Regions from separate parts of the Streptomyces sp. NBC_00984 genome, predicted to be linked through region 2. Evidence: riboswitches for the same ligand, from Rfam matches in the RefSeq annotation. Region 2 holds a riboswitch; the other holds the start of a gene.
The links. A riboswitch is a leader RNA that binds a small molecule or an ion and turns the genes downstream of it on or off. The one in region 2 is predicted to bind thiamine pyrophosphate.
Positions count from the first base shown of each region.

Region 1 (7,431 bases), 2.0 Mb from region 2:
GACGGGCCCACTCAAGACACGCAGGAGCACGTGGTGATCGAAGAAACCCTCCTCGAGGCCGAGGAGAAGATGGAGAAGGCCGTCGTCGTCGCGAAAGAGGACTTCGCCGCGATCCGTACCGGCCGTGCGCACCCGGCGATGTTCAACAAGATCGTCGCCGACTACTACGGCGCGCTGACCCCGATCAACCAGCTCGCCTCGTTCTCGGTGCCCGAGCCGCGCATGGCCGTCGTGACGCCGTTCGACAAGACCGCGCTGCGCAACATCGAGCAGGCCATCCGTGACTCGGACCTCGGCGTCAACCCGAGCAACGACGGCAATATCATCCGGGTGACCTTCCCGGACCTCACCGAGGAGCGCCGTCGCGACTACATCAAGGTCGCCAAGGCGAAGGCCGAGGACTCCAAGATCTCCATCCGCGCCGTGCGCCGCAAGGCCAAGGAGACCCTCGACAAGCTGGTCAAGGACAAGGAGTCGGGCGAGGACGAGGTGCGTCGCGCCGAGAAGGAGCTCGACGACACCACCGCGAAGTACGTCGCGCAGGTCGACGAGCTGCTCAAGCACAAGGAAGCCGAGCTGCTCGAAGTCTGATGAACGACTCTTCCTGGGGCGCCCCGCAGGGAGCCGGCCATTGGAGTGCGCCCGAGATGCGGGCTGCTCCGGCGGGTCCTGCTTACGATGTGCATGACGCCCAGCAGACTCGGCCCATGCCCATCGTGCCGGACGATCCCGACGGTAGAGACGCTGACGACCGTGATGACCGGGACCAGGGGGCCGGACGCCTGAGCGGCCGCCCCCTGTTCCGTGACGAGAAGCCGCAGGAGCCCATGTCCACCGCGCCGCCGCCCCCGCAGAAGAAACGTGCGGGCCGTGATCTGCGAGCTGCCATAGGGGTCGGTGTGGGGCTCGGCGCCGTCATCGTTGCCTCGCTGTTCATCGTGAAGGCCGTCTTCGTCGGTGTGATCGCCGTCGCCGTCGTCGTGGGCCTGTGGGAGCTGACCTCCCGGCTCCAGGAGCGCAAGGGCATCAAGGCACCGCTCATCCCGCTGGCGGTGGGTGGCGCGGCGATGGTGGTCGCCGGTTACGCGCAGGGTGCCGAAGGCGCCTGGGCGGCGATGGCGCTGACCGCGCTGGCGGTGCTCGTCTGGCGGATGACCGAGCCGCCCGAGGGCTACCTCAAGGACGTGACGGCCGGTGTGTTCGCGGCGTTCTACGTACCGTTCCTCGCCACGTTCGTCGCCATGCTCCTGACCGCCGACGACGGGCCGCAGCGGGTGCTCACCTTCCTGCTGCTGACCGTGGTCAGCGACACGGGCGCGTACGCCGTCGGCTGGCGCTTCGGGAAGCACAAGCTCGCGCCGCGCATCAGCCCCGGAAAGACCCGGGAGGGCCTGTTCGGGGCCGTCGCCTTCGCGATGGTCGCCGGAGCGCTGTGCATGCAGTTCCTGATCGACGGCGGTGCCTGGTGGCAGGGGCTGCTGCTCGGGCTCGCGGTCGCGGCCAGCGCCACCCTCGGTGACCTGGGCGAGTCGATGATCAAGCGGGACCTCGGGATCAAGGACATGGGCACGCTGCTGCCGGGGCACGGCGGCATCATGGACCGGCTGGACTCGCTGCTGCCGACCGCCCCGGTGGTCTGGCTGCTGCTGGTGCTGTTCGTCGGCTCCGGCTGAGGTCAGGCCCCTGACCTGGGATTTTACGAGTGAGGGCCCGCTGTCCACAGGACGGCGGGCCCTCACTGTTCTGTCTGCGACACTGGATGGACCATGCCTAAGCCCGGAGAACTCACTTTCGTCGCGCCCCGCGGAGCCAAGAAGCCGCCGCGGCACCTCGCCGACCTCACGCCCGCCGAGCGCAAGGAAGCCGTCGCCGCGATCGGCGAGAAGCCGTTCCGCGCCCAGCAGCTCTCGCAGCATTACTTCGCGCGGTACGCGCACGACCCGGCCGAGTGGACCAATATCCCGGCCGGATCGCGGGACAAGCTCGCCGAGGCGATGTTCCCCGACCTGATGTCGGTGGTCCGCCACATCAGCTGTGACGACGACACCACCCGCAAGACGCTCTGGAAGCTGCACGACGGGACGCTCGTCGAGTCCGTCCTGATGCGCTACCCGGAGCGGGTGACGATGTGCATCTCCTCTCAGGCGGGATGCGGGATGAACTGCCCGTTCTGCGCGACGGGGCAGGCCGGTCTCGACCGCAATCTGTCGACCGCCGAGATCGTCCACCAGATCGTCGACGGGATGCGGGCGCTGCGCGACGGGGAGGTTCCCGGCGGTCCGGCGCGGCTCTCCAACATCGTCTTCATGGGCATGGGCGAGCCGCTCGCCAACTACAACAGGGTGGTCGGCGCGATCCGCCGGCTGACCGACCCCGAGCCGGACGGGCTGGGGCTCTCGCAGCGCGGGATCACCGTCTCCACCGTGGGCCTGGTGCCCGCGATGCTCCGCTTCGCGGACGAAGGCTTCAAGTGCCGTCTCGCCGTCTCGCTGCACGCGCCGGACGACGAGCTGCGCGACACCCTCGTTCCCGTGAACACACGGTGGAAGGTGGGCGAGGTGCTGGACGCCGCATGGGAGTACGCGGAGAAGTCCGGTCGCCGCATCTCCATCGAGTACGCGCTGATCCGTGACATCAACGACCAGGCGTGGCGCGGTGACCGGCTCGGCCGGCTCCTCAAGGGCAAGCGGGTCCACGTCAACCTGATCCCGCTGAACCCCACGCCCGGTTCCAAGTGGACCGCCTCGCGCCCCGAGGACGAGAAGGCGTTCGTCGAGGCGATCGCGGCCCACGGGGTGCCGGTGACTGTGCGGGACACCCGCGGCCAGGAGATCGACGGGGCCTGCGGGCAGCTGGCGGCGGCCGAGCGCTGAGGCCACTCCCGGACAGGCGCCGAGGCCCGTGTAGCCTGGCCCTGAAATCAACTTCATATTCCGACAGGGGAGCGCCACAGCGCTGAGAGTGCGGCACCGAGGACAGGTCGGCCGCAGACCCTCTGAACCTCGCCCGGGTCATTCCGGGTAGGAAGTTCGGTCATCAACTCATGCTGTTGTGCCCTGCCCGCTTTTCGCGGGTGGGGCCGCGTCTCTTCCTGGCCAAAACCCAGGAGGAATCCACAATGAGCACCACGCGCAGGACCAGGCAGCTCGCGGCATCGGCCGTCGCCGCCGCACTCGGCGCCACCGCACTCGCCGGGTGCGGGAGTTCCGACGACTCGGCCTCCGGTTCCGGCGGCACGAAGGGCTCGGGCTCCAAGACCGTGACCCTCGTCAGCCATGACTCCTTCAACGCCTCCAAGGACGTACTGAAGGAGTTCACCAAGGAGACCGGCTACACCGTCAAGGTGCTGAAGAGCGGTGACGCGGGTGTCGCGCTCAACCAGGAGATCCTGACCAAGGGCTCCCCGCGCGGCGACGTGTTCTTCGGCGTCGACAACACGCTGCTCTCCCGCGCCCTCGACAGCGGGCTCTTCACGCCGTACGAGGCGAAGGGCATCGACCGGGTCGCGGCAGACACCCGGCTCGACGCGGACCGGCACCGGGTCACCCCGATCGACACCGGCGACATCTGCGTCAACTACGACAAGAAGTACTTCGCCGACAAGAGGCTCGCGCCGCCGCAGTCCTTCGACGACCTGGCGAAGCCCGCGTACAAGGACCTTCTCGTCACCGAGAACGCCGGGACCTCGTCGCCCGGCCTCGGCTTCCTCCTCGGCACCATCGCCACGTACGGGGAGAAGGGCTACCAGGACTACTGGAAGAAGCTGGAGAGCAACGGCGTCAAGGTCGTCGACGGCTGGGAGCAGGCGTACAACGAGGAGTTCTCCGGCTCCGCGGGCGGCAAGAAGGCCAAGGCCGACCGGCCGCTCGTCGTCTCGTACGCCTCCAGCCCGCCCGTCGAGGTGCTGTACGCGAAGCCGCAGCCGGCGAAGGCGCCGACCGGCGTCGCCACCGGGACCTGCTTCCGCCAGACCGAGTTCGCGGGCCTGCTGAAGGGCGCGAAGAACGAGGCGGGCGGCAAGGCCCTGCTGGACTTCCTGATCAGCAAGAGGTTCCAGGAGGACATGCCGCTCAACATGTTCGTGAATCCGGTCGCCAAGGACGCGAAGCTGCCGGAGCTCTTCACGAAGTTCGGCGCGACGGTGGACCGGCCGACGACCGTCGCCCCGGACCTGATCGCCAAGAACCGTGAGCAGTGGGTCCAGTCGTGGTCCTCGCTCGTAGTGAAGTAACGAAGAGTCCCGTACGCGGACCGGACGCGAGCGGGAACGGCGGGAACGGCGAGGGCGGGAAGGCTCCTCGGGACCGGTCGGTGCACGCGCGGTCGGCCCGTGCGAAGGCCCGGCGCGCGAGCGCGGTGCGGCTCGGCCTGATGGCCGTGCCCGTCGCGTTCTTCGCGCTGTTCTTCGCCTACCCCGTCGCCGCGATCGTCGGCCGTGGGCTGAAAGCGGACGGTGTCTGGCAGTTCGGCCGGATCGGCGAGGTGCTGACCCGGCCGGACATCCGCGACGTCCTCTGGTTCACCAGCTGGCAGGCGCTCGCCTCGACCGCGCTGACCCTGCTGATCGCACTGCCCGGCGCCTATGTCTTCGCCCGCTTCGACTTCCCCGGCAAACAACTGCTGCGGGCGGTCGTCACGGTGCCGTTCGTCCTGCCGACCGTGGTCGTGGGGACGGCCTTCCTGGCGCTGCTGGGACGCGGTGGATTCCTCGACGAACTCTGGGGCGTACGGCTCGACACCACCGTCTGGGCGATTCTGCTCGCCCATGTCTTCTTCAACTACGCGGTGGTCGTACGGACGGTCGGCGGGCTGTGGGCCCAGCTCGACCCCCGGCAGGAGGAGGCCGCCAGGGTGCTGGGCGCGGGGCGGTTCGCCGCCTGGCGGCGGGTCACCCTGCCGGCCCTCGCACCCGCGGTGGCCGCGGCCGCGCTGATGGTCTTCCTCTTCACCTTCACCTCCTTCGGAGTCGTGCAGATCCTCGGCGGTCCCGGGTACTCCACGCTGGAGGTGGAGATCTACCGGCAGACCGCGCAGCTGCTCGCCCTGCCGACGGCCGCCGTGCTGACGCTGGTGCAGTTCGCCGCGGTCGGCGCGATCCTCGCCGTGCACGCGTGGACCGTACGGCGCCGGGAGACCGCGCTGAAACTGGTCGACCCGGCTCGGACCGCCCGCAGGCCGCGCGGTGCCGGGCAGTGGACGCTGCTCTGCGGGGTCCTGCTGACCGTCCTGCTGCTGATCCTGCTGCCGCTCGGGGTACTGGTCGAGCGCTCGCTGGACACCGCCGGCGGTCATGGTTTCGACTTCTACCGCGCGCTGGCGTCCGTGGACGCCGGTGGCGGTACGTTCCTGGTCGCGCCGCTCGAAGCGATCTGGAACTCCCTCCAGTACGCGCTGGTCGCGACGGTCATCGCCCTGGTCATCGGCGGGCTCGCCGCAGCGGCGCTGACCCGGCGCGCCGGCCGGCTCGTGCGCGGCTTCGACGCGCTGCTGATGCTGCCGCTCGGGGTGTCCGCGGTGACCGTTGGCTTCGGCTTCCTGATCACCCTGGACAAGCCGCCGCTGGATCTGCGGACTTCCTGGATCCTGGTGCCGCTCGCCCAGGCGCTGGTCGGTGTGCCCTTCGTCGTACGGACCATGCTGCCCGTCCTGCGCGCGGTGGACGGGCGGCTCAGGGAGGCGGCCGCGGTGCTCGGGGCGTCACCGCTACGGGCCTGGCGGGAGGTCGATCTGCCGCTGGTGCGACGGGCGTTGCTGGTCGCGGCCGGTTTCGCGTTCGCCGTCTCGCTCGGTGAGTTCGGCGCGACGGTCTTCATCGCACGGCCCGACCGCCCGACGCTACCGGTCGCCGTGGCCCGGCTGCTGGGGCGGGCCGGGGAGCTCAACTACGGCCAGGCGATGGCCCTCAGCACCATCCTGATGGTGGTCTGCGCCGTCTCGCTGCTGCTGCTCGAACGTATCCGCACGGACCGGTCCGGGGAGTTCTAGAGATGCTGACACTGGAATCGGCCACGGTTCGCTTCGGCGAGCGGGCGGCGCTGGACGCGGTGGACCTGGAGGTCGCCGAGCACGAGATCGTATGTGTGCTCGGGCCGAGCGGAAGCGGCAAGTCCACCCTGCTGCGGGTGGTCGCCGGGCTGCATCCGCCGGACGGCGGCCGGGTGCTGCTGGACGGCGCGGACCAGGCCGGGGTGCCGGTGCACCGGCGCGGTCTCGGCCTGATGTTCCAGGACCACCAGCTCTTCCCGCACCGGGACGTCGGCGCCAATGTCGCGTTCGGGCTGCGGATGCACGGGGTGTCGCGCCGCGATCAGGAGCGCAGGGTCGGTGAACTCCTCGACCTGGTGGGCCTGCCCGGCGCCGAACGGCGCGCCGTCGCCGCGCTGTCCGGCGGTGAGCAGCAGCGCGTCGCCCTCGCGCGGGCCCTCGCCCCGCGGCCCAAGCTGCTGATGCTGGACGAGCCGCTCGGCCAGCTCGACCGCGGTCTGCGTGAGCGGCTCGTCGTCGAACTGCGCACGCTCTTCGGGCAGTTGGGCACGACGGTGCTGGCGGTCACGCACGACCAGGGCGAGGCGTTCGCCCTGGCCGACCGTGTGGTGGTGATGCGCGACGGGCGGATCGCCCAGGCGGGCACCCCGCTGGAGGTCTGGCAGCGGCCCGCCTCCGCCTTCGTCGCACGGTTCCTGGGCTTCGACAACGTGGTCGGGGCGACGGTGACCGGCACCGTCGCCGACACGGTGTGGGGCAGGGTGCCGGTGCCCGAGGGCTCGCCGCAGGGGGCCTGCGATCTGCTGGTGCGTCCGGCCGGGGTCCGGATCGGCGCCCCGGACGAGGGGCTGCGCTGCGTGGTCGGGACGCGTACGTTCCGGGGCAACCACGTCGCGGTACGGCTGACACCGCATAGCGGTCCGGTCCTGGAGGCGGAGTGCGCGCTGCGGGACGCCCCCGAGGAAGGTGCGGTGGTCGGGGTCGCCTTCGAGGCGGCGGAGACCGTCGTCCTGCCCGCCCGCTCCTGACCGGGCGCGTCCTGCGGCGTTCACCGGACCGGACGAGCCGGAGGCGGCACCGGTCGCGGGAGTCGGCCATCGGCCGGACGATTGCCTGATGCCCCGGAGCGCGGCTCCGGCCGCCCCGGGGACCTCCGGCACGTCCTCGCGGACAGCCCCGGGGCCGTGCAGCAGAACCGGAACGACTCCGGGAAGGACAGGGACATGACCGAGTCAGCACGCGAGGGCATCGACATCACCCGCATCCTCCAGGCCCCGCGGGAACGGGTCTTCGAGGCCTGGACGACGCCCGAGCACTTCGCGGCCTGGTACGGCGGTGACGCCGAGGTGCCGCTCGACCGGCTGTCGATGGACGTCAGGCCTGGCGGTGCCTGGAGCCTGGTCATGGTGGTGCCGGGCGTCGAGATGCCGTTCCACGGGGTCTACC
Region 1 is NZ_CP108734.1:2,519,162-2,526,592, reverse strand. Features, by position in the region: gene frr (ribosome recycling factor) at 34-591, shown strand; gene OG520_RS10730 (phosphatidate cytidylyltransferase) at 591-1,673, shown strand; gene rlmN (23S rRNA (adenine(2503)-C(2))-methyltransferase RlmN) at 1,767-2,873, shown strand; TPP riboswitch at 2,929-3,045, shown strand; gene OG520_RS10720 (thiamine ABC transporter substrate binding subunit) at 3,119-4,231, shown strand; gene OG520_RS10715 (ABC transporter permease) at 4,372-5,985, shown strand; gene OG520_RS10710 (ABC transporter ATP-binding protein) at 5,988-7,013, shown strand; gene OG520_RS10705 (SRPBCC domain-containing protein) at 7,209-7,431, shown strand, end outside.
Region 1: it holds a riboswitch for thiamine pyrophosphate, as region 2 does, so the genes downstream of both, OG520_RS10720 (thiamine ABC transporter substrate binding subunit) here and thiC (phosphomethylpyrimidine synthase ThiC) in region 2, are expected to answer to the same signal.

Region 2 (7,431 bases):
GGCCGGTGCCGCCCACAAGTTCCACCACATCACCGAGGACCTGCGGGTGATGGTGGTCTTCTCCCCGCCGGAGAGCTGAGCCGAACCGCCGGAGGGCGGGGGTCCGGTCTCAGGGATCCCTCAGGGGTCGGTCAGGGGACTTCAAGGGCTGCGCGGCCCCCGTCGGCCCCCTCCGCGGCTCTAGCATCGAAGCAGGAACCCAAGGAGAAGAGGTAGCGACGATGGCCGTGCGGGAGATATTCGCTGGGATGCCCTGGTGGGTGAAGTGGATCGCGGTGCCGGTCATCGCGATCGTCGTGTTCGGCGGTCTGATCGCCAGCGTGATCGGGTTCGTGATCGGGCTGCTCTTCAAGGTCCTGATCTTCGTGATCCTGATCGGTGGGCTCGTCTTCGTCGTACGCAAGTTCATGTCGTCGTCCTCTTCGCGCGGCGACTGGTAGGACGATCGGAGACCGGCCGGGGCGTTAGCCCAGCTGAGCTAAGCGGAAGGCGAAACGACGCCCCTCGCGGACCCGGCCGATACAGTGGCAGTTCGCTGCCACCACCTGGGAATTAACAGTCCGTCACCACGCTGACCAGTGGTTTGTACGGCGTTCGGTCTCCGGACCCCAGCCATGCGGCAGCCCGTGGGGGCGGCCCCCACAGGCGGGCTGACCACCCGTCACCATGCCTGGGGGTGACTGTTGACCACGGCATCGAGCACTGCTGCCCCGACGCTGATCGGTTCGGTGCAGCGAGCGCTGAGGCTGCTGGAAGCCGTGGTCGCCCATCGTGACGGGGCGCCCGCGAAGCAACTGGCCAGGGAAGCGGGCCTTCCTCTTCCCACGGCCTACCATCTGCTGCGCACCCTGACGCATGAGGGCTATCTGCGCCGGGAGAACGGCGTCTTCCTCATCGGGACCGCGGCCGAACGCCTGGTCGGGGAAAGGACGCTGCAGAGTCGCCGCGGCAGAATGGCCGAGTCGCTCGGCCGCTGGCGCGACATCATCGGCGCACCGGTGTACTGCGCCGTCTACCGCGAGGGCGAGATCGAACTCATCGCGGTCGCCGACACCCCCGCCAACCCCGCCGTCGACGAGTGGGCGTCCTTCCGGGAGACCGGGCATGCCCACGCGATCGGCCAGTGTCTGCTGAGCCAACTCGACGAGAAGGCCCGCGAGGACCACCTGGACCGTCACCCTGTGCGTCCGCTCACCCGCTACTCGGTGAAGGACCGTGCGGCGCTCCTGGAACGACTGCGCTCGATGAAACGGATGGAACCCGTCATCGAGCGGCAGGAATACGCCTTGGGCACGGTCTGTGCGGCCATCCCGATCACAGCCGGATTCACCGCCGCCGCGATGGCGATTTCCGTACCCTTGGAACAGGAAAGCCGGTTGCTCCCCGCAGTCGAACAACTACGTGGCGAAGTGGCCAACCTCTTGCGTTCGCTCGTGTTCTCTATCAGTATCTGAAAAATCACTCCTTGTGATCTGCTATCGCGTGCACCACGATGGCGTCAATAGGGCCACGGGGGATCATTCCTGGCCAGATTCATCTACTGCGGGGTTGAACGATGCGCGAGTCGGTTCAAGCTGAGGTCATGATGAGCTTCCTCGTCTCCGAGGAGCTCTCTTTCCGGATCCCGGTGGAGCTCCGGTACGAGGTCTGCGATCCGTATGCGATCCGGATGACCTTCCATCTGCCCGGTGACGCCCCCGTCACCTGGGCATTCGGCCGTGAGCTGCTGCTCGACGGCCTCAACAGCCCCAGTGGTGACGGTGATGTGCACATCGGACCCACCGAGCCCGAGGGGCTTTCCGACGTACATATCCGGCTCCAGGTCGGCGAGGACCGGGCCCTCTTCAGGGCCGGTACGGCACCACTTGTGGCGTTTCTCGACCGGACCGACAAGCTTGTGCCGCTTGGGCAGGAGTGCACGCTGGGTGACTTCGAGGGCAACCTGGAGGACGCCCTGGGCCGGATCCTTGCCGAGGAACAGAACGCCGGCTGACAAGAACGGCGCCGCCGACCGGCTCGCCGGTCGAACACGGTACCTGCCGAATGGGTGAATTGTTCACCTGACGGAGACGTTCAAGGCTTCGTCCTACGACGACGGCCTTTCCCGGCCCGTACGGGTGCCGAAGCTCCGGCTTCCGCGCCGAGCCCTGTGCGGTCCGCGGAGACGACCAGCGCAGCGAGCACCGTCGTCACCGGCACCGAGGCGACCAGTCCGATCGAGCCGACCAGCGTTCGTATGATCTCCTCCGCCACCAGCTCGCTGTTGGCCACCGTCCCCACGCTGCTCTGCGCGATGGAGAACAGCAGCAGCAACGGCATTGCGGCGCCCGCGTAGGCGAGCACCAGCGTATTGACGACCGAGGCGATGTGGTCCCGTCCGATCCTGATGCCTGCCCGGTAGAGGCCCCGCACACCCAACGTCGGGTTCGCCTGGTGCAGTTCCCAGACCGCCGATGTCTGGGTCACGGTCACATCGTCGAGGACGCCGAGCGAACCGATGATGACACCGGCCAGCAGCAGACCGCTCATGTCGATGTGCGGGTACAGGCCGTGGATGAGGCCGGTGTTGTCGTCGGTGTTGCCGGTCAGGCTCGCCCAGCCGATGAAGAGCGATCCGAGCAGCCCGATCAGCAGCAGCGAGATCAGCGTGCCGATCACCGCGACCGAGGTGCGGGCGGTCAGGCCGTGGCACGTGTAGAGCGCGATCAGCATGATCGCGCTGGCCCCGACCACCGCGACGAGCAGCGGATTCGAGCCCTGGAGAATGGCCGGGAGGATGAACAGGGTCAGCACGGCGAAGGACACGGCGAGCGCGACCAGCGCCATCACCCCGCGCATGCGGCCCACCGCGACCACGACCAGGGCGAAGATCCCGGCCAGCAGGGCCATCGGGAACTTCCGGTTCACGTCCGTCACCGAATACTGCAGATCATGGGGCGCGTCGGGGGCGTACGCCACGACCACGCCCTGACCCTCGCGCAACTGGCGCGGTGCGTCCGGCGGGACGACCTCGGTGAAGGTCCGGCCCTTGTCGTGACCGGTCGTCACCTCGATCGTGGACTTCTTGCACAGTCCCTTTCCGCTTCCCGAGGGCGGTGAGGTGTCCCCGCCGACGGGCATCTGGACCACGTTCACGTCCTTGCAGCCCACCATGTCGACATTCACCACCTTTCCCTGCTGGGTCTGCCGGTCGAATCCGACGCCGGTCCGCTCGTGCGGCGGCGCACCACCCGGCCAGAGCGCCACCAGACCGACGACGACGGCGGTGGCGAACGGGATCAGTACGGCCGCGATGACCTTGCGCAGATGTTTGGAGACGGGCGCGGCAGGGCCGTGGCTGTGCGAGTGGCCGTGCTGATGGCCCTGCGGTTCATGCTCGATATCGAGGGACGTCACCGGCCGATCATCGCAAGAAGGGACGGGCCCTCTGTTCATTACGCCGGACGGGGCGCTAGCGTGGAGGAACCTTTGCACACGCGGGAGCTCGGAGCACCGGGCTGAGAGGGCGCTGATATCCGTACGTCCGTACGGGACAGGCTGCGCCGACCGCCGAACCTGTTACCGGGTAATGCCGGCGTAGGGAGTAGGTCTCATGACCACAGCGGACGCACGCACGCCTGCCTCGAACCAGAGCGACGAGGCCGGGAAGTCCATCGGCTGGCACAAGGGGTACGTCCAGGGCTCGCGCCCGGACCTCCGGGTGCCGGTCCGTCAGGTGCACCTCACCAACGGCAAGGACGTGACGCTGTACGACACGTCGGGGCCGTACACCGATCCCACCGTCGAGACCGATGTCCGCCGCGGGCTCGCACCGCTGCGGGAGAACTGGATCGTCGCCCGCGGTGACACCGAGGAGTATCCGGGCCGCCCCGCCCGCCCCGAGGACGACGGGCTCAAGCACACCTCGCCGCGCGGTGGACTGCGCAACCTCGACGCGGTCTTCCCCGGCCGCCCGCGCCTGCCGCGCCGCAGCCGGGACGGGCAGCCGGTGACCCAGCTCGCGTACGCCCGCCGGGGCGAGATCACCCCGGAGATGGAGTACGTGGCCATCCGGGAGAACGTCGAGCCCGAGGTGGTGCGCGAGGAGATCGCGGCCGGCCGGGCCGTGCTGCCGGCCAACGTCAACCACCCCGAGATCGAGCCGATGATCATCGGCAAGCGGTTCCTGGTGAAGGTCAATGCCAACATCGGCAACTCCGCGGTGACGTCCTCCATCGAGGAGGAGGTGGAGAAGATGACGTGGGCGACGCGCTGGGGCGCCGACACCGTCATGGATCTGTCCACCGGCCGCAACATTCACACCACCCGTGAGTGGGTTCTGCGCAATTCACCCGTGCCGATCGGCACGGTTCCGCTCTACCAGGCCCTTGAAAAGGTCGACGGCCGGGCGGAGGAACTGACGTGGGAGATCTACAAGGACACCGTCATCGAACAGGCCGAGCAGGGCGTCGACTACATGACGGTCCACGCCGGCGTGCGCCTGCCGTACGTACCGCTGACCGCCCGCCGCAAGACCGGCATCGTTTCCCGCGGCGGCTCGATCATGGCGGCGTGGTGCCTCGCGCACCACAAGGAGTCCTTCCTGTACGAGCACTTCGAGGAGCTCTGCGAGATCCTCGCGACCTACGACGTGACGTACTCGCTGGGCGACGGGCTGCGTCCCGGCTCGATCGCCGACGCCAATGACGAGGCCCAGTTCGCCGAACTGCGCACGCTCGGCGAGCTGAACACGGTCGCCAAGCGGTTCGGCGTCCAGACCATGATCGAGGGGCCGGGCCATGTCCCGATGCACAAGATCAAGGAGAACATCGACCTTCAGCAGGAGATCTGCGAGGAGGCGCCGTTCTACACGCTCGGCCCGCTGACCACCGATGTCGCTCCGGCGTACGACCACATCACCTCGGGCATCGGCGCGGCGATGATCGCGTGGTGGGGGACGGCGATGCTCTGCTACGTCACGCCGAAGGAGCACCTCGGCCTGCCCAACCGGGACGATGTGAAGACCGGCGTCATCACCTACAAGATCGCGGCGCATGCGGCGGACCTCGCCAAGGGGCACCCGGGGGCGCAGGACTGGGACGACGCCCTCTCCGACGCCCGTTTCGAGTTCCGCTGGGAGGACCAGTTCAATCTGGCTCTCGACCCGGACACCGCACGGGAGTTCCACGACGAGACACTGCCCGCCGAGCCGGCGAAGACGGCGCACTTCTGCTCGATGTGCGGTCCGAAGTTCTGTTCGATGAAGATCTCCCAGGACATCCGGCGCGAGCACGGCGGTTCGCAGACGGAGATCGAGGCGGGCATGGCGGAGAAGTCCAAGGAGTTCGCGGCGGCCGGCAACCGGGTCTATCTGCCGATTGCGGACTGACCGTATCCGGGAGGAGGTATCGCCCCGGGGACTCCTGTCTCCGGGGCGACCGCTCCTGCCGTCCGGCCGGTGTGTGGGCCCGGTCAGTCCAGTTCGTGCTCGGGACCGCCGAAGTCGGGGCTGGTGAAGTCCGGTGAGGTGAACGTCGGGCGGGGGCCCGCCGGGCCGTCGTCCGGGCTGGAGAAGTCCGGCCGGCTGTAGCCGATCTTCGGGATGCGGTTCGCCGAGCGGAGCGGTGTGCGGGAGGCGGGAGCGGCTCCGGGATCGGCGAGCGCGTCCCGCAGGAACGGCAGTATGCCGCGCTCCAGCAGGGCGTGGCGCCACGCCTCTCTGGCCCGTGCCACGTCCTCCGGCAATTCTTCCTCGGGGTCCTCGACGGGCTGCGACGTCGATCCGTTGCGCAGCGCGGTGATGAGCAGCCCGGCGGCGGCGACCAGGATGGCGGCGGCCGTGACCGCCGCGAAGAACCAGCCCGCGGAGACCATGGCGGAGGCGAAGGACGGCGGCGGGTCGAGCAGCCTCAGCAGGTAGCCCGCCAGCAGGAATACGAACGCGGCGGTTCCGGCGAGCACGGGTGCCAGGACCGTGACGACGGCTCCTACGCCGGCGCCCGACTGATGCGGACGGGTGGTGTCGGACCCGGGGCCCGTGTCCTGGTCCGCCTCTTCCGCGGGGCCGCGCAGTTCCTCGCGGGCCTGCACATAGTGCCTGTACTCGGTGGCGGCCGTCGAGGTGATCAGCTCCGTGGCGTCCAGCGCCATGGTGCGCAGCTGCACGGCGTTGAGCCGCTCGCCGACCGCGGCCAGATCCGGCCGTTCATGGGCATGGCGCAGTGCGTCGTCGAGGATCCGCTCGTACTCGGGGCGGTCCTCGGCCAGCAGGTGCGGAGCGCTGTTCATGTGCATCCCCCGATGCTCCGTAGGGCCTGAATGCCCGCTCGGAACGGGCAGTTGGGCGGAAACGGAGGAGAGCCTGCTACTGATACGCCGATGGTAGAGCGCCCACGGCACGGGGTGACAGGGGGTTTCCGGAAATAGGCGCAGTGGACGGCGTGGTCGGTTCGTGGATGCGTCTGCCCAGAAGAACGTCAGTCATGCAGGGGCAGTTGGACGACCAGCAGCTTTCCGGCCATGGTCACTCCGCCGTCCATGGCGATGGCGAGCCCGTCCGCGTATACGTGCGGACCTTCGACCACGGGGCCGGAGCCGTCCTCGCCGTCCTCCGAACCGACCTCTCCGAGGAGGTACGGAATGGGGCTGTGGCCATGGACGATGCGCTGTCCGCCGTAGGCCGACATCAGCTCCCGGACCGCCTGCGGACCCGACTCGTCACGGAAGGCGAACCGCTTGGTGAGCTTCCGGAAGAGGTCCCAGCACTCATCGGCGTCGTTACGCGTGAGGATGGCGTGCACGGTGTCGTTGACGTCCTCGATGGTGGTGCCGTATTCGAGGTAGGCCGTCGTGTCGGAGTGCATCAGCAGATGCCCGTCCTCCTCGACGATCGCGTCGAGCCGGGACATCCACTGGAGGTGGACGTCCTGGAGCCGCTCCATGTCGTTCTTCTGGCCGCCGTTGAGCAGCCAGGCCGCCTGGAAAGTGGCGGTGCCCGCGCCGGAGTTGACCGGGGTGTCGCTGAACCGCTTCGCGCCGAGGAGCAGCAGTTCGTGATTGCCCATCAGGGCCTTGCAGTAGCCGCCGGCGGCCGCGGCCTCGGCGGACAGGCGCATCACGAGGTCGATGACCCCGATGCCGTCGGGGCCCCGGTCGGTGAAGTCGCCGAGGAACCAGAGCCGGGCATTGCCCGCCGACCATTTGCCGTCGGCGTCGATGAGGCCCTGTTCGGCGAGGGCGGCGTGGAGCTCGTCCAGATAGCCGTGGACGTCGCCGACGACGTACAGCGGTCCGAGGCCCTGGTCCGGGACGGGCCGGGGGTCGGGGACGGCCGCGACCTGCAGGGTGTCACCGCGGTTGATCACGGGAAGATCGCGCGCGGTGGGGGTGTACCCCTCCGGCGGCTCGGCACCGGGGACGGCATTGCCCGGGTGCGGTGCCGATGGCGGCACC
Region 2 is NZ_CP108734.1:4,521,561-4,528,991, reverse strand. Features, by position in the region: gene OG520_RS20100 (cupin domain-containing protein) at 1-79, shown strand, start outside; gene OG520_RS20095 (DUF5326 family protein) at 228-440, shown strand; gene OG520_RS20090 (IclR family transcriptional regulator) at 684-1,454, shown strand; gene OG520_RS20085 (SsgA family sporulation/cell division regulator) at 1,556-1,993, shown strand; gene OG520_RS20080 (YibE/F family protein) at 2,074-3,435, opposite strand; TPP riboswitch at 3,467-3,600, shown strand; gene thiC (phosphomethylpyrimidine synthase ThiC) at 3,593-5,368, shown strand; gene OG520_RS20070 (hypothetical protein) at 5,452-6,273, opposite strand; gene OG520_RS20065 (metallophosphoesterase) at 6,456-7,431, opposite strand, start outside.